3 regions of the Marinilactibacillus sp. Marseille-P9653 genome follow, and region 3 is predicted to be linked to each of the others. Evidence: predicted binding sites of a transcription regulator. Region 3 holds the regulator's gene; each other region holds the start of a gene.
What was found. The regulator HrcA, encoded in region 3, represses chaperone genes, less so after heat shock. The targets are predictions, from matches to a motif close to TTAGCACTCNNNNNNNNNGAGTGCTAA.

Region 1 (5,133 bases), 1.1 Mb from region 3:
GATGAGTACCCAGTTAGCATCCAGTCCAGCGCTTTGCATATTTTTCTCCCAATAAGAAGCACCAACAAAATCAAGGATGACATCTACACCTTCACCATTTGTCATTTCATTGATTACTTCTTCAAACGCTTCTTTTTTGTAATTGATTACAGTGCCTGCACCAAGTTCCTTAGCCACTTTCAACTTATCCTCATGACCTGCTGTCGTAAAGATTTGTGCCTGACTAAGGTGACGTGCGAGTTGAATCGCTGCTGTTCCTACACCACTACCTCCAGCATGAATCAAGACCTTCTGTTTTGATTGTAATGCTCCTAGCCAATATAGTGTCTGATAAGCCGTTAGAAAAACTTCAGGGATTGCGACGGCTTCTTCCATAGATAATGATTCATGAAATACGATCGCACGGTCTGCCGGCATCGTCACATACTCGGCATATCCCCCTTGATTGACGAGTCCTGCTACTTTTGTACCTGGCGCAAGGTTTTGATCTGTTGAATGATTCTCAACCACCACGCCACTCACTTCTATCCCCAAAATTGGATAAGGTTTTGAAAGTGAAGGATTTTGTCTGGTCAACGTATCTGTTCGGTTGATACCGGCGGCTTTCACCTCAATTAGAATTTCGCCTTCTTTTGGTTGTGGTTTTTCTCGATCTTCTATGACGAGTTGTTCTCTTGATCCGGGTTCTTTGATTGTCCATGCACGCATGCTTTTCACTCCATTTGATTTAGTTTTCCAATCTTACTTTAAATCAAGAAGTTTAATAATATCCAATGAAATGACCGGGTATTTTTTATTGCTTATAAAACTAGTTGATTAAAATGTTTTTTCAATTTCTTTTATGCGTTTATAAAGCTCTTCGTTTACTGGTGTAGAGATTCCGTATTGTTTAGCTTTTTCTAAAATAGTACCTGCAAATAAGGCGACTTCTGTCTGTCTTTTTGCTAGACCGTCTTGTCTCATAGAAGGCATGCCTTTTGGATCAACTGTATCAATAATATCAAAAGCATTTTGTATATGTTTTTCTTCAAGCGGAATACCTTCTGCCTGAGCAATCTCGATTACTTCCTGCATGGCAGCCCGTGCCTGTTCGTGGTAAGCCCCACCCGTTTGAATGCCTTCATAAGTCGTTTCATGAACCATTACGACTTGGTTAACCCCGACATTCATAATGAACTTTTCCCAAATTTTCAGCATGATATTCTCTTCAATGACATATGGAAATTTTGCTTCGTCAAAAATGGCTGCGACTGTGTTGAGCCTAGCCATCTTTTCAGGAACTTCAGCACCAATTTGTAGCCATCCTTTTACTTTTGAGCGCACATTCTGACCTTCTCTTGTCGCATCCATTCCAATCGCTACTGTCGGAATGACTTTTTCTTGTCCAAATCTGGCACCGAGAATGTTCTCGCTAGTGATTCCATTGATTAAAGACAAAATGGTGGTTTGAGGTCCGACTTGATGCTTCATCGAATCCATCCCACTGTCTAACGTCAAAGATTTTGTACAGACAATAACTAAATCAGATGGATCGCCTTGATCAGTTTCCAATACATAATTGAAATCGCACGGTTCACCGTTCAAAGTGACTCCGTCTCGCTCATAGCGTTCTTTTCTTTCTTTGCTTACAATAACTTTTACGCGGTCTTTGCCTAGTGCATTTGAAAGATGTTGTCCATACAAAATACCTAGTGCGCCTAATCCTACTATCGCTACTGTTTTATCATTCATATTCTATCCCCTTTGATCATTCTAGATGGTACTTCGTACTGTTATCTTATCATATTCTTTTTACACAAAGTGAAAAAGCTACATCCATGAAAGGATGCAGCTTTTTCTTTAAGTCATAAAATTACATCATGCCGCCCATTGCGCCTGGGTCCATTCCAGCTCCTGGAGCTTCTGGTTCAGGAATATCAGCAACAGCTGCTTCAGTTGTAAGGAGTAATGCAGAAACAGAAGCTGCGTTTTGTAATGCTGAACGCGTTACTTTTGTAGGATCAATGATTCCTGCTTCTACCATGTTGACCATTTCTCCAGTAGCTGCATTAAATCCGATACCTGGTTCTACATGTTTCAGACGTTCTACGATTACACTACCGTCAAGACCTGCATTGAAAGCAATTTGACGTACAGGTTCTTCAAGCGCACGAACAACGATTTTAACGCCTGTTGCTTCATCACCAGTTGCTTCAATTTCTTGAAGTTTACTTAAGATGTTGATATAAGCTGTACCACCACCGGCAATCACGCCTTCTTCAACTGCTGCACGTGCAGCATTCAAAGCATCTTCGATACGTAGTTTACGTTCTTTGATTTCTGTTTCTGTAGCTGCTCCAACTTTGATAACCGCTACTCCGCCTGCAAGTTTCGCAATACGTTCTTGTAATTTCTCGCGGTCAAATTCAGAGTTGGTTTCTTCAGCTTGTGCGCGAAGCATTGCGACACGTTGCTCAATATTACCTTTATCGCCAGTTCCTTCAACAAGTGTTGTATCGTCTTTTGTAACAACCGCTTTACCAGCAACGCCTAGTTGATCAATCGTCATATCTTTCAAGTCTAGTCCAAGATCATCTGTGATCACTGTACCATTCGTCAAAATCGCGATATCCTCAAGCATACCTTTACGGCGGTCACCGAAACCAGGTGCTTTAACCGCTACAACGTTCAAGGTTCCTCTAATTTTGTTTAATACTAAAGTAGGCAGTGCTTCTCCTTCAATATCATCCGCAATAATCAATAAAGCACGATTTTGTTGCATGATATTTTCAAGTACAGGAAGAATGTCTTGAACGGATGAAATTTTCTTGTCTGTAATCAAAACGTATGGATTGTCAAGAGTTGCTTCCATTTTTTCATTGTCTGTTACCATGTATTGAGAAAGGTAACCACGATCGAATTGCATACCTTCAACAACGTCAAGTTCTGTTTCGATACCTTGAGATTCTTCAATAGTGATGACTCCATCACTACCAACTTTTTCCATAGCATCCGCTAGCAATTGACCAATTTCATCGTCTCCAGAAGAAATTGCTGCAATCTGAGCGATTGATTCTTTACCTTCAACTTTAGTAGAAGCTTCATGTAGGGCTTCAACAGCTTTTCTTGTGGCCATTTCGATTCCGCGACGGATTCCTACTGGATTTGCGCCAGCCGTTACGTTTTTCATTCCTTCGTTTACAATAGCTTGAGTCAAAACGGTTGCTGTAGTTGTACCGTCACCAGCAATATCGTTTGTTTTACTAGCAACTTCGGCTACTAGTTGAGCACCCATATTTTCAAACTGATCTTCAAGTTCGATTTCTTTAGCGATCGTTACACCATCGTTAGTGATTTGAGGAGCACCGAAAGCTTTATCTAAAATAACGTTTCTTCCTTTGGGTCCTAATGTTACTTTTACTGTATTTGCTAATTTGTCAACTCCACGTAGCATAGCTGCACGTGCGTCTTCAGAAAATTTGATATCTTTAGCCATGGTTTCCATTCACCTCTTAGTAAAATTTTTATTCGATTTTTGATTGTATATAATAAATTTGATTTTGACCTTATTGACACGAATGCTTTACAACTGTGAAAACTATTCTACTACAGCAATGATGTCTGTATCTTTAAGCACTAGGTAGTCTTTACCTTCGTATTTCACTTCAGAGCCTGCGTACTTTTCAAAAATAACTTTTTCTCCAACAGCTACGTCGACTTCTGCACGTCTACCGTCTTCCAGTACCTTACCATTACCTACTGCTACAACTTTCGCTGTTTGTGGCTTTTCTTTTGCCGATTCCGGTAAAACAAGTCCACTTACAGTTTTTTCTTCTTCTTTGATGACTTCTAGAAGAACACGATTTCCTAAAGGTTTTAACATGGTGTTATCCCTCCGATATTTTTTTAGTTGATTAGATTCGTGTTAGCACTCTAAGCGTCCGAGTGCTAACTCCAATACTTAGTATATTCAAAACGAGGATTTCTTGCAAGCCTTTTGATGTTAAAAAATCGATTAAAAATCTCATCTGGAATACGCTTGGCTTTTATGTTAAGTTACTAGTATTGTCAGCATTGACTGAACGTTATGATAGAGCGAGGATGAGTCACATGGACATACAAAACAAAAAGAAAACCGGACTACAAATCGTACTGACTTACATTATGATTCAATTGTTAACGGTATTATCTAATCAGTTATTACCTGCTTCTCTACAGCCTGCTGGTGGAATCTGGTCGAATATCCTTTTATTTAGTTTAGGTGCTGGGCTTATCATTTACCTGGATAGAAAAAATCGATTCGATCTTTTGTTCGAAAAAACCTTCAGCATACAAAAATCTGAAGTTATGATCTGGGGAGTCGTAGGATTCGTGATCGCAGTTGTTTCCCAGTATATCGCTACACTTATTGAAGTGAGTTTTTTAGGAACACCTATCACCTCACAAAACACCCAAGGAATCCTTGAAATCATCAAGCGTTATCCTTATTTCATTGTAATTGTTTCCATCGCGGGCCCTATTATGGAAGAATTTGTTTTTCGAAAAGTCTTATTTGGTCTGAGTATTGGAAAAATTGGTGGTATTGGGGCTGCAGTCATTAGTTCTTTAGCCTTCGCTTTCATTCACTTTGATGGTAGAATGCTGGTTTACTCCGTTATGGGACTGGTCTTTTCTTGGCTATACTATAAAACCAAAAATATCTGGACACCTATTATCGCTCATAGTTTAATGAATACATTCGCTATACTTCAAATATTTTTCGTATAAGGAACATGCTTTATGAAAGGATTTTTTAATGACAACTAAACAATTACTCACTTATATCTTTTTGAAATATGCTATGTTTGCCGCTTTGATTTATGTAACCATCAATTCTGTCCAAAGAGATGGCTGGGATTTTTTCCCCATACTATTCGTTCTTTTAGCTACCCGAGACTTTGTACAAGGTACGCGTTTAGTACAGGTCTACTATAAAATCAAAAAAAATTACAAAGTTTAAAAAACTGCAAGCTGCTCGTTCAAGTGTTTGAACGAATAGCCTGCAGTTTTTTTGATTAGCTCTTTAATCTTCTTCGACAAAAAGCTCTCCTGTATCTTCATCAATCACGACTTCATCTTCAGCCTCATCTAGCTCTTGATAATAGTTGATAAAAT
Region 2 (5,133 bases), 260 kb from region 3:
GGAACATGCTTTAAAAAATGAAAGTTTATATGATCAGGTTCTTGAAGAAGCATTGCTTTTAAAAGAAGCAGGAAATGAATTTTCTAAAGAAGCGATTCTAGATGGAGAGTTGACACCAGTATTCTTTGGCTCAGCTTTGACAAATTTTGGAGTTCAAACGTTTTTAGAAACGTTCTTGCAATTTGCTCCAGCGCCTGTAGGACATACGGATGTAGATGGGAACGAAGTTGCACCTACTAAAGAAGAATTTTCAGGATTTGTATTCAAAATACAAGCTAATATGGATCCTAAACATCGTGACCGTATCGCTTTTGTCCGAATTTGTTCAGGCGAGTTTGAAAGAGGTATTGATGTAACTTTATCTCGTACAGATAAAAAAATGAGACTATCTAATTCTACTCAATTTATGGCTGAGAATAGAGAAAGTGTTAAAGGAGCTGTAGCAGGAGATATTATTGGCCTTTATGACACTGGGAACTTCCAGATAGGCGATACGATCTATGAAGGTAAACAGGAAATTAATTTTGAAAGTCTTCCTCAGTTCACCCCTGAATTATTCGTTAAAGTGGAAGCTAAAAACGTTATGAAACAAAAGTCTTTTCACAAAGGAATTAATCAATTAGTGCAAGAAGGTGCGATTCAATTATATAAGTCGTTCCATACGGAAACATATATTATCGGTGCAGTAGGACAATTGCAGTTTGAGGTGTTCCAGCATCGTATGCTGAATGAATACAATTCTGAAGTCGTCATGACTTCCATTGGTAGTAGAATCGCTCGATGGATTGATCCTGAACAACTAGATGAAAATATGGGATCTAGCAGAAATATGCTAGTTAGAGACCGTTTTGATCGACCGTTGTTCTTGTTTGAAAATCAATTTGCAGAAAGATGGTTCAGCGACAAATATCCTGGAGTTGAATTAACTTCATTACTATAAAATAGAAAACGCACCTCCGTTACTGCACAATTGCAGTTTGAACGGAGGTGCGTTTTTGTGTTTATATCTTATTCATCTGTTTCTTCAGAAGATTCAGAATCATCATTTTTTGTTTCAATCGTTTCGGATGGAGTCGAAGATTCTTCAGAATATTGGGTAATGACGATTGAATTTGAATCGTCTACCGTAGCCATAATATTTCCGACTTGAGGATTGTTTAGATAAAACTCAGCAACTTTATCTTCGATTTGCTCTTCAATCACTCTACGGAGTGGACGCGCACCCATTTTAGGATCGTAACCAAGATCCACTAATCTTTCTTTTGCAGCATCATCCACTGTAACTGTAATATTATGTTGTTTAAGTGCTGTATTAATATCTTCTAACATCAACGTAACGATTTCCAGCAAATGTTCTTTGGATAATGAATGGAACTCAACAATACCATCTAATCGGTTCAAGAATTCTGGTTTAAAGAATTCCCCTAGATTGTTTAAAAGTGAATGCTGACGTCCGCTGATTTGAGCACCAAAACCTACACTTGATTCAACATTCGTTGTCCCAGCGTTACTTGTCATAATGATAATGGTTTCCTTAAAGTTCACGGTACGACCTTGAGCATCTGTTAAACGTCCATCATCCAGAATCTGTAGGAACATATGAAGAACGTCGGGGTGGGCTTTTTCAACTTCATCCACGAGTATTAAGCTATATGGATTTCGACGTATTTTTTCGGTCAACTGTCCAGCTTCTTCATATCCTACATAACCAGGAGGAGAGCCAATCAGTTTGGAAGTGCTGTGTTTCTCCATAAATTCACTCATATCTAAGCGAACGTATGAATCTTTACTTCCGAATAACTCCAAGGCTAATGTTTTAGCTAATTCCGTTTTACCAACACCAGTTGGTCCTACAAATAAGAATGAACCAATTGGTCTATTTTTTTGTCTCAATCCGATTCGATTTCTTCGAATAGATTTAGCTACTTTTTCAACGGCATCATCTTGACCAATAACGTGTTTGCGAAGAGAATCATCGAGATCTCTTAATTGCTCTTGTTCTTTTTCTTTCAGTTCTCCGACTGGAATACCTGTTTTCTGTTCAATAATATGCACCATATCTTTTTCAGTAATAACAGGCAAATCAGATTCTGGAGTTTGCTGATTCATCATTTCTTTGTGTTTCGTTACTTGATCACGGTAGAAAGCTGCTTTTTCGTAATCTTCTTGCTGAAGAGCGGTTTGTTTTTGTTTTTCAGCTTCATCAATTTTCTCTTGAATTTCTTCAGGATCAATTGTGCGTATCGTTAAGTTCTTTTTAGATCCAGCTTCATCGAGTAAATCGATGGCTTTGTCTGGCAAGAAACGGTCTTGTATATATCGATGAGACAATTCAACCGCACTCTGGATAGCTTTATCCGTATAGTTAACGTGATGATAATCCTCATATTGTTTTTGAATACCTTTAAGAATAGTGACGGCTTCTTCAAGAGATGGCTCGCTCACTCGGACTGGCTGTAAACGACGTTCTAATGCTGGATCTTTCTCTATTTTTCTGTACTCATTTAATGTTGTTGCGCCTACCATTTGAAGCTCGCCACGAGCTAATGCTGGTTTCAGGATATTGCCTGCATCCATGCTGCTGCCTTCAGCTGTTCCAGCGCCTACTAATTCATGAACTTCATCGATAAATAGGATAATGGAATCATCATCTCTTAATTCTTTGATCAATTGCTGCATACGCTCTTCAAATTGACCACGAATACCTGTACCTTGAACAAGTGAAGCAACATCTAATCGAATCACTTCTTTTTTCAATAATTTTTGTGGGACGTCGTCATTAATAATTTTCAACGCGAGTCCTTCTACGATAGCTGTTTTACCGACACCAGCTTCTCCTGTCAAAACAGGGTTGTTTTTAGTTCTACGGTTAAGGATTTCAATAACCCGCTCAATTTCTTTATCACGGCCGATTACAGGATCGATTTTTCCTTCTTTAGCCATTTGAGTTAAATCTACTCCGTATTCGCCTAGAAGCCCACCTCTACGATTTGGATTTTGAGGAGGTTGTTGACCATTACCTCTAAAATTCTGTTGAGTAGGGGGTGTCTGTGGATTTTGTGGTCCTGTATTGTTTTGTGATAAAGCTTTGAAAAGATCATCGAAGTTTCCAAAACCGAAAGGATCTTGTCCCGCTCCTTGATTCATTCTTCTTTGCTCCTCTTGTTGTTTAATTTCTCTATAACATTTCTGACATAAGTCTATTTCACGTTTTTTTCCGTTAACACTTGTCGTTAAATGAATGGTTGCATTTCGTTGCATGCATCTTTGACAAATCATTTCTAGTCACGACCTTTCTATTATTTATCGTAATTACAGTATACTAGGATAGAAGCAAAAGGTCAGTTGGAAAGATTAGTTGATTTTTGGTGATCAATTACACAGATAGATATCCGCAAAAAGCGCATTGACCAATTTTGACCTATCGCTATCTTTTATTATACTCTGACCTATTTTGACTTTCAAGTGATAAATACCTCTAAATAGTAAAAAATAGTTGTAGGTAATTAAGAAAAGTGGTAATCTGTATAGGAAGAAAGGTAAAATTGACTTATTATGCCTAAATTTACTGTTTTTGAGTATATTATATGGTAACGGTTATTTTACTATTTTCAAAACTATTAAATTTGTAAAGGGGAAACTTACAATGGAAAAACGCAACTATAACGTAACTGCAGAAACAGGTATTCACGCACGTCCAGCAACTTTATTGGTACAAACTGCGAGCAAATATAACTCAGATATTACTTTAGAGTACAAAGGTAAATCTGTAAACTTGAAATCTATCATGGGTGTTATGTCACTTGGTGTAGGTCAAGGCGCAGAAGTTACAATCTCTGCTGAAGGTGCAGATGAAACTGAAGCAATCGAAGGAATCGAACAAACAATCAAAAACGAGGGAATGGCTGAATAATGGCATCACAAGTATCTGGTATTGCTGCAAGTGATGGTATCGCTCAAGCTAAAGCGTATCTTTTAGTAGAACCTGATTTATCATTTGAGAAAAAGACGATTTCAGACGTTGAATCTGAAGTAACTCGTCTTCAGGCTGCTATTGATACTGCTAAAGAAGAGCTTGCTAATATACGATCAATTGCTGCTGAGTCACTTGGAGAAGAAGAGGCGCAAGTCTTTGATGCACATACTATGGTGCTTTCTGATCCTGACTTGATAGAGCAAACAAACACTGTAATCAATGATGAAAAGGTTAATGCAGAAGCTGCTTTTCAAAAAACATCTGACATGTTCATTACAATGTTTGAAGGCATGGAAGATAACCCTTATATGCAAGAAAGAGCAGCGGATATCCGTGACGTGCGTAAGCGTGTAATGTCTCACTTGCTTGGCGTAAAACTTCCAACTCCTGCAACTATTGATGAAGAAGTTATTATCATTGCAGAAGATCTAACACCGAGTGATACTGCTCAGTTAAATAAAGAATTTGTAAAGGCTTTTGTGACAAATATTGGTGGACGTACGTCTCACTCTGCTATCATGGCTCGTTCGTTGGAAATTCCTGCAATTGTAGGAACAAACAACATTACGGAACTTGTATCAGAAGGTGACTTTTTAGTAGTTGATGGAATGGAAGGCGATGTATTCGTTAATCCTTCTGAAGATACTAAAAAAGCTTACAACGATAAAGCAGAAGAATTTGCTTCTTTAAAACTTGAATGGGAACGCTTGAAAGACGAAAAAAGTGTAACTAAAGACGGTAAACATGTTGAGTTAGCTGCTAATATCGGAACACCTAAAGATTTAAATGGTGTAACTGAAAATGGTGGCGAAGCAATCGGTTTATACCGTACTGAGTTCCTTTATATGGATTCAAAAGAACTACCTACTGAAGACGAACAATATACTGCATATAAAGCAGTACTAGAAGGCATGGATGGAAAACCTGTTGTTGTACGTACGATGGATATTGGTGGGGATAAAGAACTTCCATATCTAGAACTTCCTAATGAAATGAACCCATTCTTAGGATACAGAGCGATTCGTGTAAGTTTGGATCAAGATGAGATTTTCCGTACACAACTACGTGCTTTACTTCGTGCGTCAGTTCACGGGACTTTGAGAATCATGTTCCCTATGATTGCGACTCTTCCTGAATTTAGAAGCGCGAAAGCCATT
Region 3 (5,133 bases):
AAAGAAAATCCTAATATGATGGTATCAGCCATCAAAGATGATGGATTGAACTAGAAGACATATATAAGGATAGGTGAGCAAATATGCCAAATTATCGAGTTGGGCGAGTCTCCCAAGAAATTCAAAAAGAAATCAACGATATTATGCAAAAGCGAGTAAGAGACCCTCGTGTTCAAGGAATCACGATAACAGATGTTGAAGTTACCGGAGACCTACAACAAGCTAAAGTATATTATAGTACGTTGAAAGATGATGAAAAGACAGTTACTGATACTCAAGAAGGCTTAGAAAAAGCTAAAGGTTTGATCAGAAAAGAACTTGGAAGTCGTCTGTCTATTCATAAAACACCAGAATTATTTTTTGCTCGTGATGAATCCGTAGCTTACGGTAGTCATATTGATGAATTATTGAATCAATTAAAAAAAGAAGATTGATCCAACATTCATTTGAATAAAAGATCAAATCGAATCATAATTGATTGAAGTGGAAAGAGAGTCAACTGTCTTAACTGGCAGTGATTCTCTTTTTCCACGTTCAATCACTTTACATAGAGATATGCTATAATAGAAACATTGAGTATTGGAGGAATGGGCATGGAGGGGATCATACCTTTATGGAAAGAAAAAGGCATGACAAGTCATGATTGTGTATATAAACTGAGAAAAATACTGAAGACTAAAAAGGTCGGCCATTCTGGCACACTGGATCCAGATGTAGAAGGTGTATTGCCTATTGCTATTGGTAAAGCGACAAAAGTACTAGAATATATGGTGAATACGGGTAAAACATATGAAGGTGAAGTAACATTAGGTTATTCTACGACTACTGAAGACCGTTCAGGAGAAATAGTTGATAGACAAGAGGTAGATCTTGAATTGTCACTGGAAGCGATCGATAAAGCTATTACATCTCTAACAGGAGAAATCACACAAACCCCACCAATGTATTCAGCAGTGAAAGTGAACGGAAAAAGGTTGTATGAATACGCTCGAGCTGGAGAAGTGATTGAGAGACCTTCGAGACAAGTGACCATTCATAGTTACGAAAGAACGTCAGATGTCGTTATAGATGAAGAGCAAAAGACCCTTTCGTTCAAATTTAAAGTTTCTTGTAGTAAAGGGACGTATATTCGTACGTTAGCCGTTGATACAGGTGCCTTGCTGGACTATCCAGCGCATATGTCTGATCTAAGGCGAACAGAGAGCGGAGGCTATCAGTCAGCTCAGGCGGTCACTTTAAGCCAAGTGCAAGAAGCAGTAGATGAAAATAAGCTTTCAGCTATATTGAATCCTCTAGAATCTGCATTAACATCTTTCCCTTCACACCACCTTTCTGAAGAGGAATGGAGCAGAGTGAAAAATGGGACAGTATTCATGAAATCAGAGTTGCCTGTTTTTTCAGAATTTCCAATTATTTTTTATAAAGACAGCAAAGCTGTTGCAATTTATTCAGAGCATCCAACAAAATTAGATAGGATCAAACCAATCAAAGTATTGAGAACAGAAGTGTAGGTGAACGTATGAAAATTATTAAGATCCATCATCCTTATGATCCATCAGCGATTTTTCCAGACGATATTGTATTAATATTAGGATTTTTTGATGGTATTCATAAAGGACATAAAGCCGTTATTGAAACAGGCGTAAAATTAGCAAAAGAAAAAGGGTTAAAAGCAGCTATGATGACGTTTAACCGCCATCCGGCATTTGTATATAGAAAATTTGACCCGGAGTATCACTATTACCTCACACCCATCAAGAGAAAAGAAGAATTACTTGAACAGACAGGGATTGATATTTTATATGAAGTCGATTTTACTTCAAGCTTTGGTACTTTAGCGCCACAAGAATTTGTAGATCAGTATATCGTTGGGTGGAATGCTAAGGCAGTCGTAGCGGGCTTTGACTATACGTATGGTAAAGCAGACATCGCGAATATGGATAATCTAAGTCAGTTTGCTAAAGGTCGATTTGAAATTCATCAAGTGCAAAAACAACTAGCTTCTGAACAAAAAATTAGTTCTACTCGTATCAGAAAATGTATTGTAGAAGGCAACATGAACGAAGCAAATGATCTTTTAGGTTATATTTATGAAACTTCAGGCTTTGTCATCCATGGAGACGCTAGAGGGCGCACAATTGGCTATCCAACAGCAAATGTTTTATCAGATCCAGATGTCTTTATGCCGAGAATTGGTGTGTATGCTGTTAAGATGTTTGTGGATGACGTGTGGCATGATGGAATGGCTTCGATTGGTTACAACCCGACATTTGGTTATAGAAAAGATATTTCTGTTGAAGTAAACATTTTCGATTACAAAAAAGAAATCTATGGTGAAGATGTTCGAATCAAATGGGTTAAATACTTGAGAGATGAAGTGAAATATGAATCCAAAGAAGGATTGATTGATCAACTCATTCTTGATGAAAAAGAATCTAGAGCGATTTTATCAAAGGTCAAAATAAATCAAATTTAATAGTTGACAAGTTAAGGATCATTTGTTAAATTATAGTTGTGTTAGCACTCGGTTATGTCGAGTGCTAATTTAATGAAAGTGTTAAGGTAGAAGGCTTTTAAATCTCTACTATTAAATGATTGAAATTTTAGATGTCTCTAGCGTGCTTAGGGAGATGATGCACATGTTGACAAAGAGACAGTTGGCTATTTTGGAGACAATCATCAGGATATACACAACAACAAGTATGCCTGTTGGTTCAAAAAGATTAGTCGACGAAACAAATATCGATGCGAGTTCTGCAACGATTCGGAATGAAATGAGTTACCTTGAGAAAATGGGCTTTATCGAAAAGACGCATTCGTCTTCGGGTAGGGTACCTTCTTTGAAAGGTTATCGATTTTATGTCGATCATCTCATTCGTCCAAAAAAGGTCGAACAAGATCAGATTGTTATGATCAATAATACATTTGATAGTCATGTACGTCAGATGGATGATTTGTTTCATCAGTCCGCTCAATTATTGTCGCAGTTAACAAGTTACACAGCTTTCGTTCTTGGACCTCAAGGAAAGACGAGTAAATTGACTGGTTTCAGACTTGTATTACTGAACCATCAACAAGTTATGGCCATCATTCAAACGGATACGGGCGCAATAGAAAACACAGTTTTCCAGATTCCCGAACACGTCAATGAGTCAGATATCGAAAAAGTGACAAACATTTTTAACCAGCATTTAGTGGGAATATCGCTATATGAGGTTTATCAGAAACTTCAAAACGATATACCGCTGCTGGTCAACAAGTATGCTGCCACTGCTTCAGATATGTTGATGACCATTCAAACTGTCTTTGGTGAGTCACAAGAAGAACGGCTGCATGTTTCAGGGAAAATGAATCTACTTGATTTCACTGAAAACATGGATAGGAAAAAATTGAAGTCTTTGTATGAATTGCTGGATAACGATCTGGATCTGAACACGATTTTAAGTCGCGTAACAGAAGATTTTGAAGTCAAGATCGGTAGTGAACTCAATCACGAATTGTTTGATGAATTCAGCTTAGTTACGGCTACTTACAAAGTAGACGGTCATGGGGACGGAATCATAGCTGTTCTCGGGCCGACAAGTATGCCTTACGACCAGACTTTTGGTGTATTAGAAGCATTCAGAAAGCAATTATCAGCTAATTTACTCAGATTTTATTTAGAATAATGTTTAAAGTGAGGGACTATATATGGAAGATAACAACGAAGAAATTTTAGATCAAGAAGTTGAAGCGACAGAAGATGAAACAGAACAAGTTGAACTTGATCCAGTACAAGAAGAACTTGAGAAAACAAAACAAGAACTAGAAGAAGTTCAAGACCGTTATATCCGACTTCAAGCAGAACTAGCAAACATTCAAAAGAGAAACCAGAGAGAAAGAGAACAAGCGACTCGCTACCGTTCTCAGGACCTGGCAAAGCAATTGTTACCAGCATTAGATAATATGGAACGTGCATTAACCATTGAAGTTGAAGATGAAGCTGGCAAAAACTTGAAAAAAGGGATTGAAATGGTTGTGGAAAGCATCAATCATGCGCTTAAGTCAGAAGGCATAGAAGTCATTGAAGCAGAAGGCCAGCCGTTTGATCCAAACTTCCACGAAGCATACACTCAAGTGCCTGCTCAAGAAGGTCAAGACAGCAATGTTGTTGCACAAGTATTTGAAAAAGGATATAAATTAAATGACCGTGTTTTACGTGCGGCGAAAGTAACCGTAACACTTTAATTGTTAAAGTTATTTAAAAATAAAAATTTTAAAAAGCAAAGGTGAGATTATAATGGGTAAAATTATTGGTATTGATTTAGGAACAACAAACTCTGCTGTAGCAGTTCTTGAAGGTGGAGAATCTAAGATCATTCCTAACAAAGAAGGAAACCGTACGACTCCTTCCGTTGTTTCTTTTAAAGATGGCGAAATTCAAGTAGGGGAAGTTGCTAAAAGACAAGCAATCACTAACCCGAATACTGTGATTTCAATTAAACGTCACATGGGTGAAAACTTTAAAGTTGAAGCTGAAGGAAAAGAATATTCTCCTCAACAAGTTTCTGCTTTTATTCTTCAACATTTAAAAGCTTATGCTGAAGATTATCTTGGCGAAGAAGTAACAAATGCAGTTATTACTGTACCAGCTTACTTCAATGACTCACAACGTCAAGCAACTAAAGATGCCGGTAAAATTGCTGGATTAGAAGTAGATCGTATCGTTAACGAGCCGACTGCTGCTTCACTAGCTTATGGTTTAGATAAAGTAGATACAGATGAAAAAATTCTTGTATTCGACTTAGGTGGCGGAACATTTGATGTTTCCATCCTTGAATTAGGAGACGGGGTCTTTGAAGTATTATCTACTTCTGGAGACAACTTGCTAGGTGGGGACGACTTCGACGAAAAAATCATCGATTACCTTGTTGCTGAATTCAAAAAAGAAAACGGCGTAGATTTGGCTAAAGATAAAATGGCCTTACAACGTTTGAAAGATGCGGCTGAGAAAGCTAAAAAAGACTTATCAGGCGTTTCTTCAACTCAAATCAGTTTACCTTTCATTAGTGCAGGAGATGCTGGTCCATTACATTTGGAAATCACATTAACGCGTGCTAAATTCGATGAAATTACTGATGACCTAGTTGAAAG

Region 1: groES (co-chaperone GroES) is a predicted target of HrcA. The motif match lies at 3,905-3,931, and genes of this name have one in related genera.
Region 2: LG377_RS09155 (ATP-dependent Clp protease ATP-binding subunit) is a predicted target of HrcA. The motif match lies at 3,446-3,472, and genes of this name have one in related genera.

The regions. Positions count from the first base shown of each region.
Region 1 covers NZ_CAKAKH010000001.1:523,377-528,509, reverse strand. Annotated here, with positions in the region: gene LG377_RS02640 (NAD(P)H-quinone oxidoreductase) at 1-708, opposite strand, end outside; gene LG377_RS02635 (ketopantoate reductase family protein) at 817-1,731, opposite strand; gene groL (chaperonin GroEL) at 1,853-3,475, opposite strand; gene groES (co-chaperone GroES) at 3,578-3,862, opposite strand; gene LG377_RS02620 (CPBP family intramembrane glutamic endopeptidase) at 4,090-4,746, shown strand; gene LG377_RS02615 (DUF4305 domain-containing protein) at 4,775-4,978, shown strand; gene LG377_RS02610 (redox-sensing transcriptional repressor Rex) at 5,042-5,133, opposite strand, start outside.
Region 2 covers NZ_CAKAKH010000001.1:1,869,865-1,874,997, reverse strand. Annotated here, with positions in the region: gene LG377_RS09160 (peptide chain release factor 3) at 1-940, shown strand, start outside; gene LG377_RS09155 (ATP-dependent Clp protease ATP-binding subunit) at 1,009-3,279, opposite strand; gene LG377_RS09150 (phosphocarrier protein HPr) at 3,647-3,913, shown strand; gene ptsP (phosphoenolpyruvate--protein phosphotransferase) at 3,913-5,133, shown strand, end outside.
Region 3 covers NZ_CAKAKH010000001.1:1,608,057-1,613,189, reverse strand. Annotated here, with positions in the region: gene infB (translation initiation factor IF-2) at 1-14, shown strand, start outside; gene rbfA (30S ribosome-binding factor RbfA) at 84-434, shown strand; gene truB (tRNA pseudouridine(55) synthase TruB) at 594-1,511, shown strand; gene ribF (riboflavin biosynthesis protein RibF) at 1,520-2,476, shown strand; gene hrcA (heat-inducible transcriptional repressor HrcA) at 2,640-3,668, shown strand; gene grpE (nucleotide exchange factor GrpE) at 3,691-4,227, shown strand; gene dnaK (molecular chaperone DnaK) at 4,280-5,133, shown strand, end outside.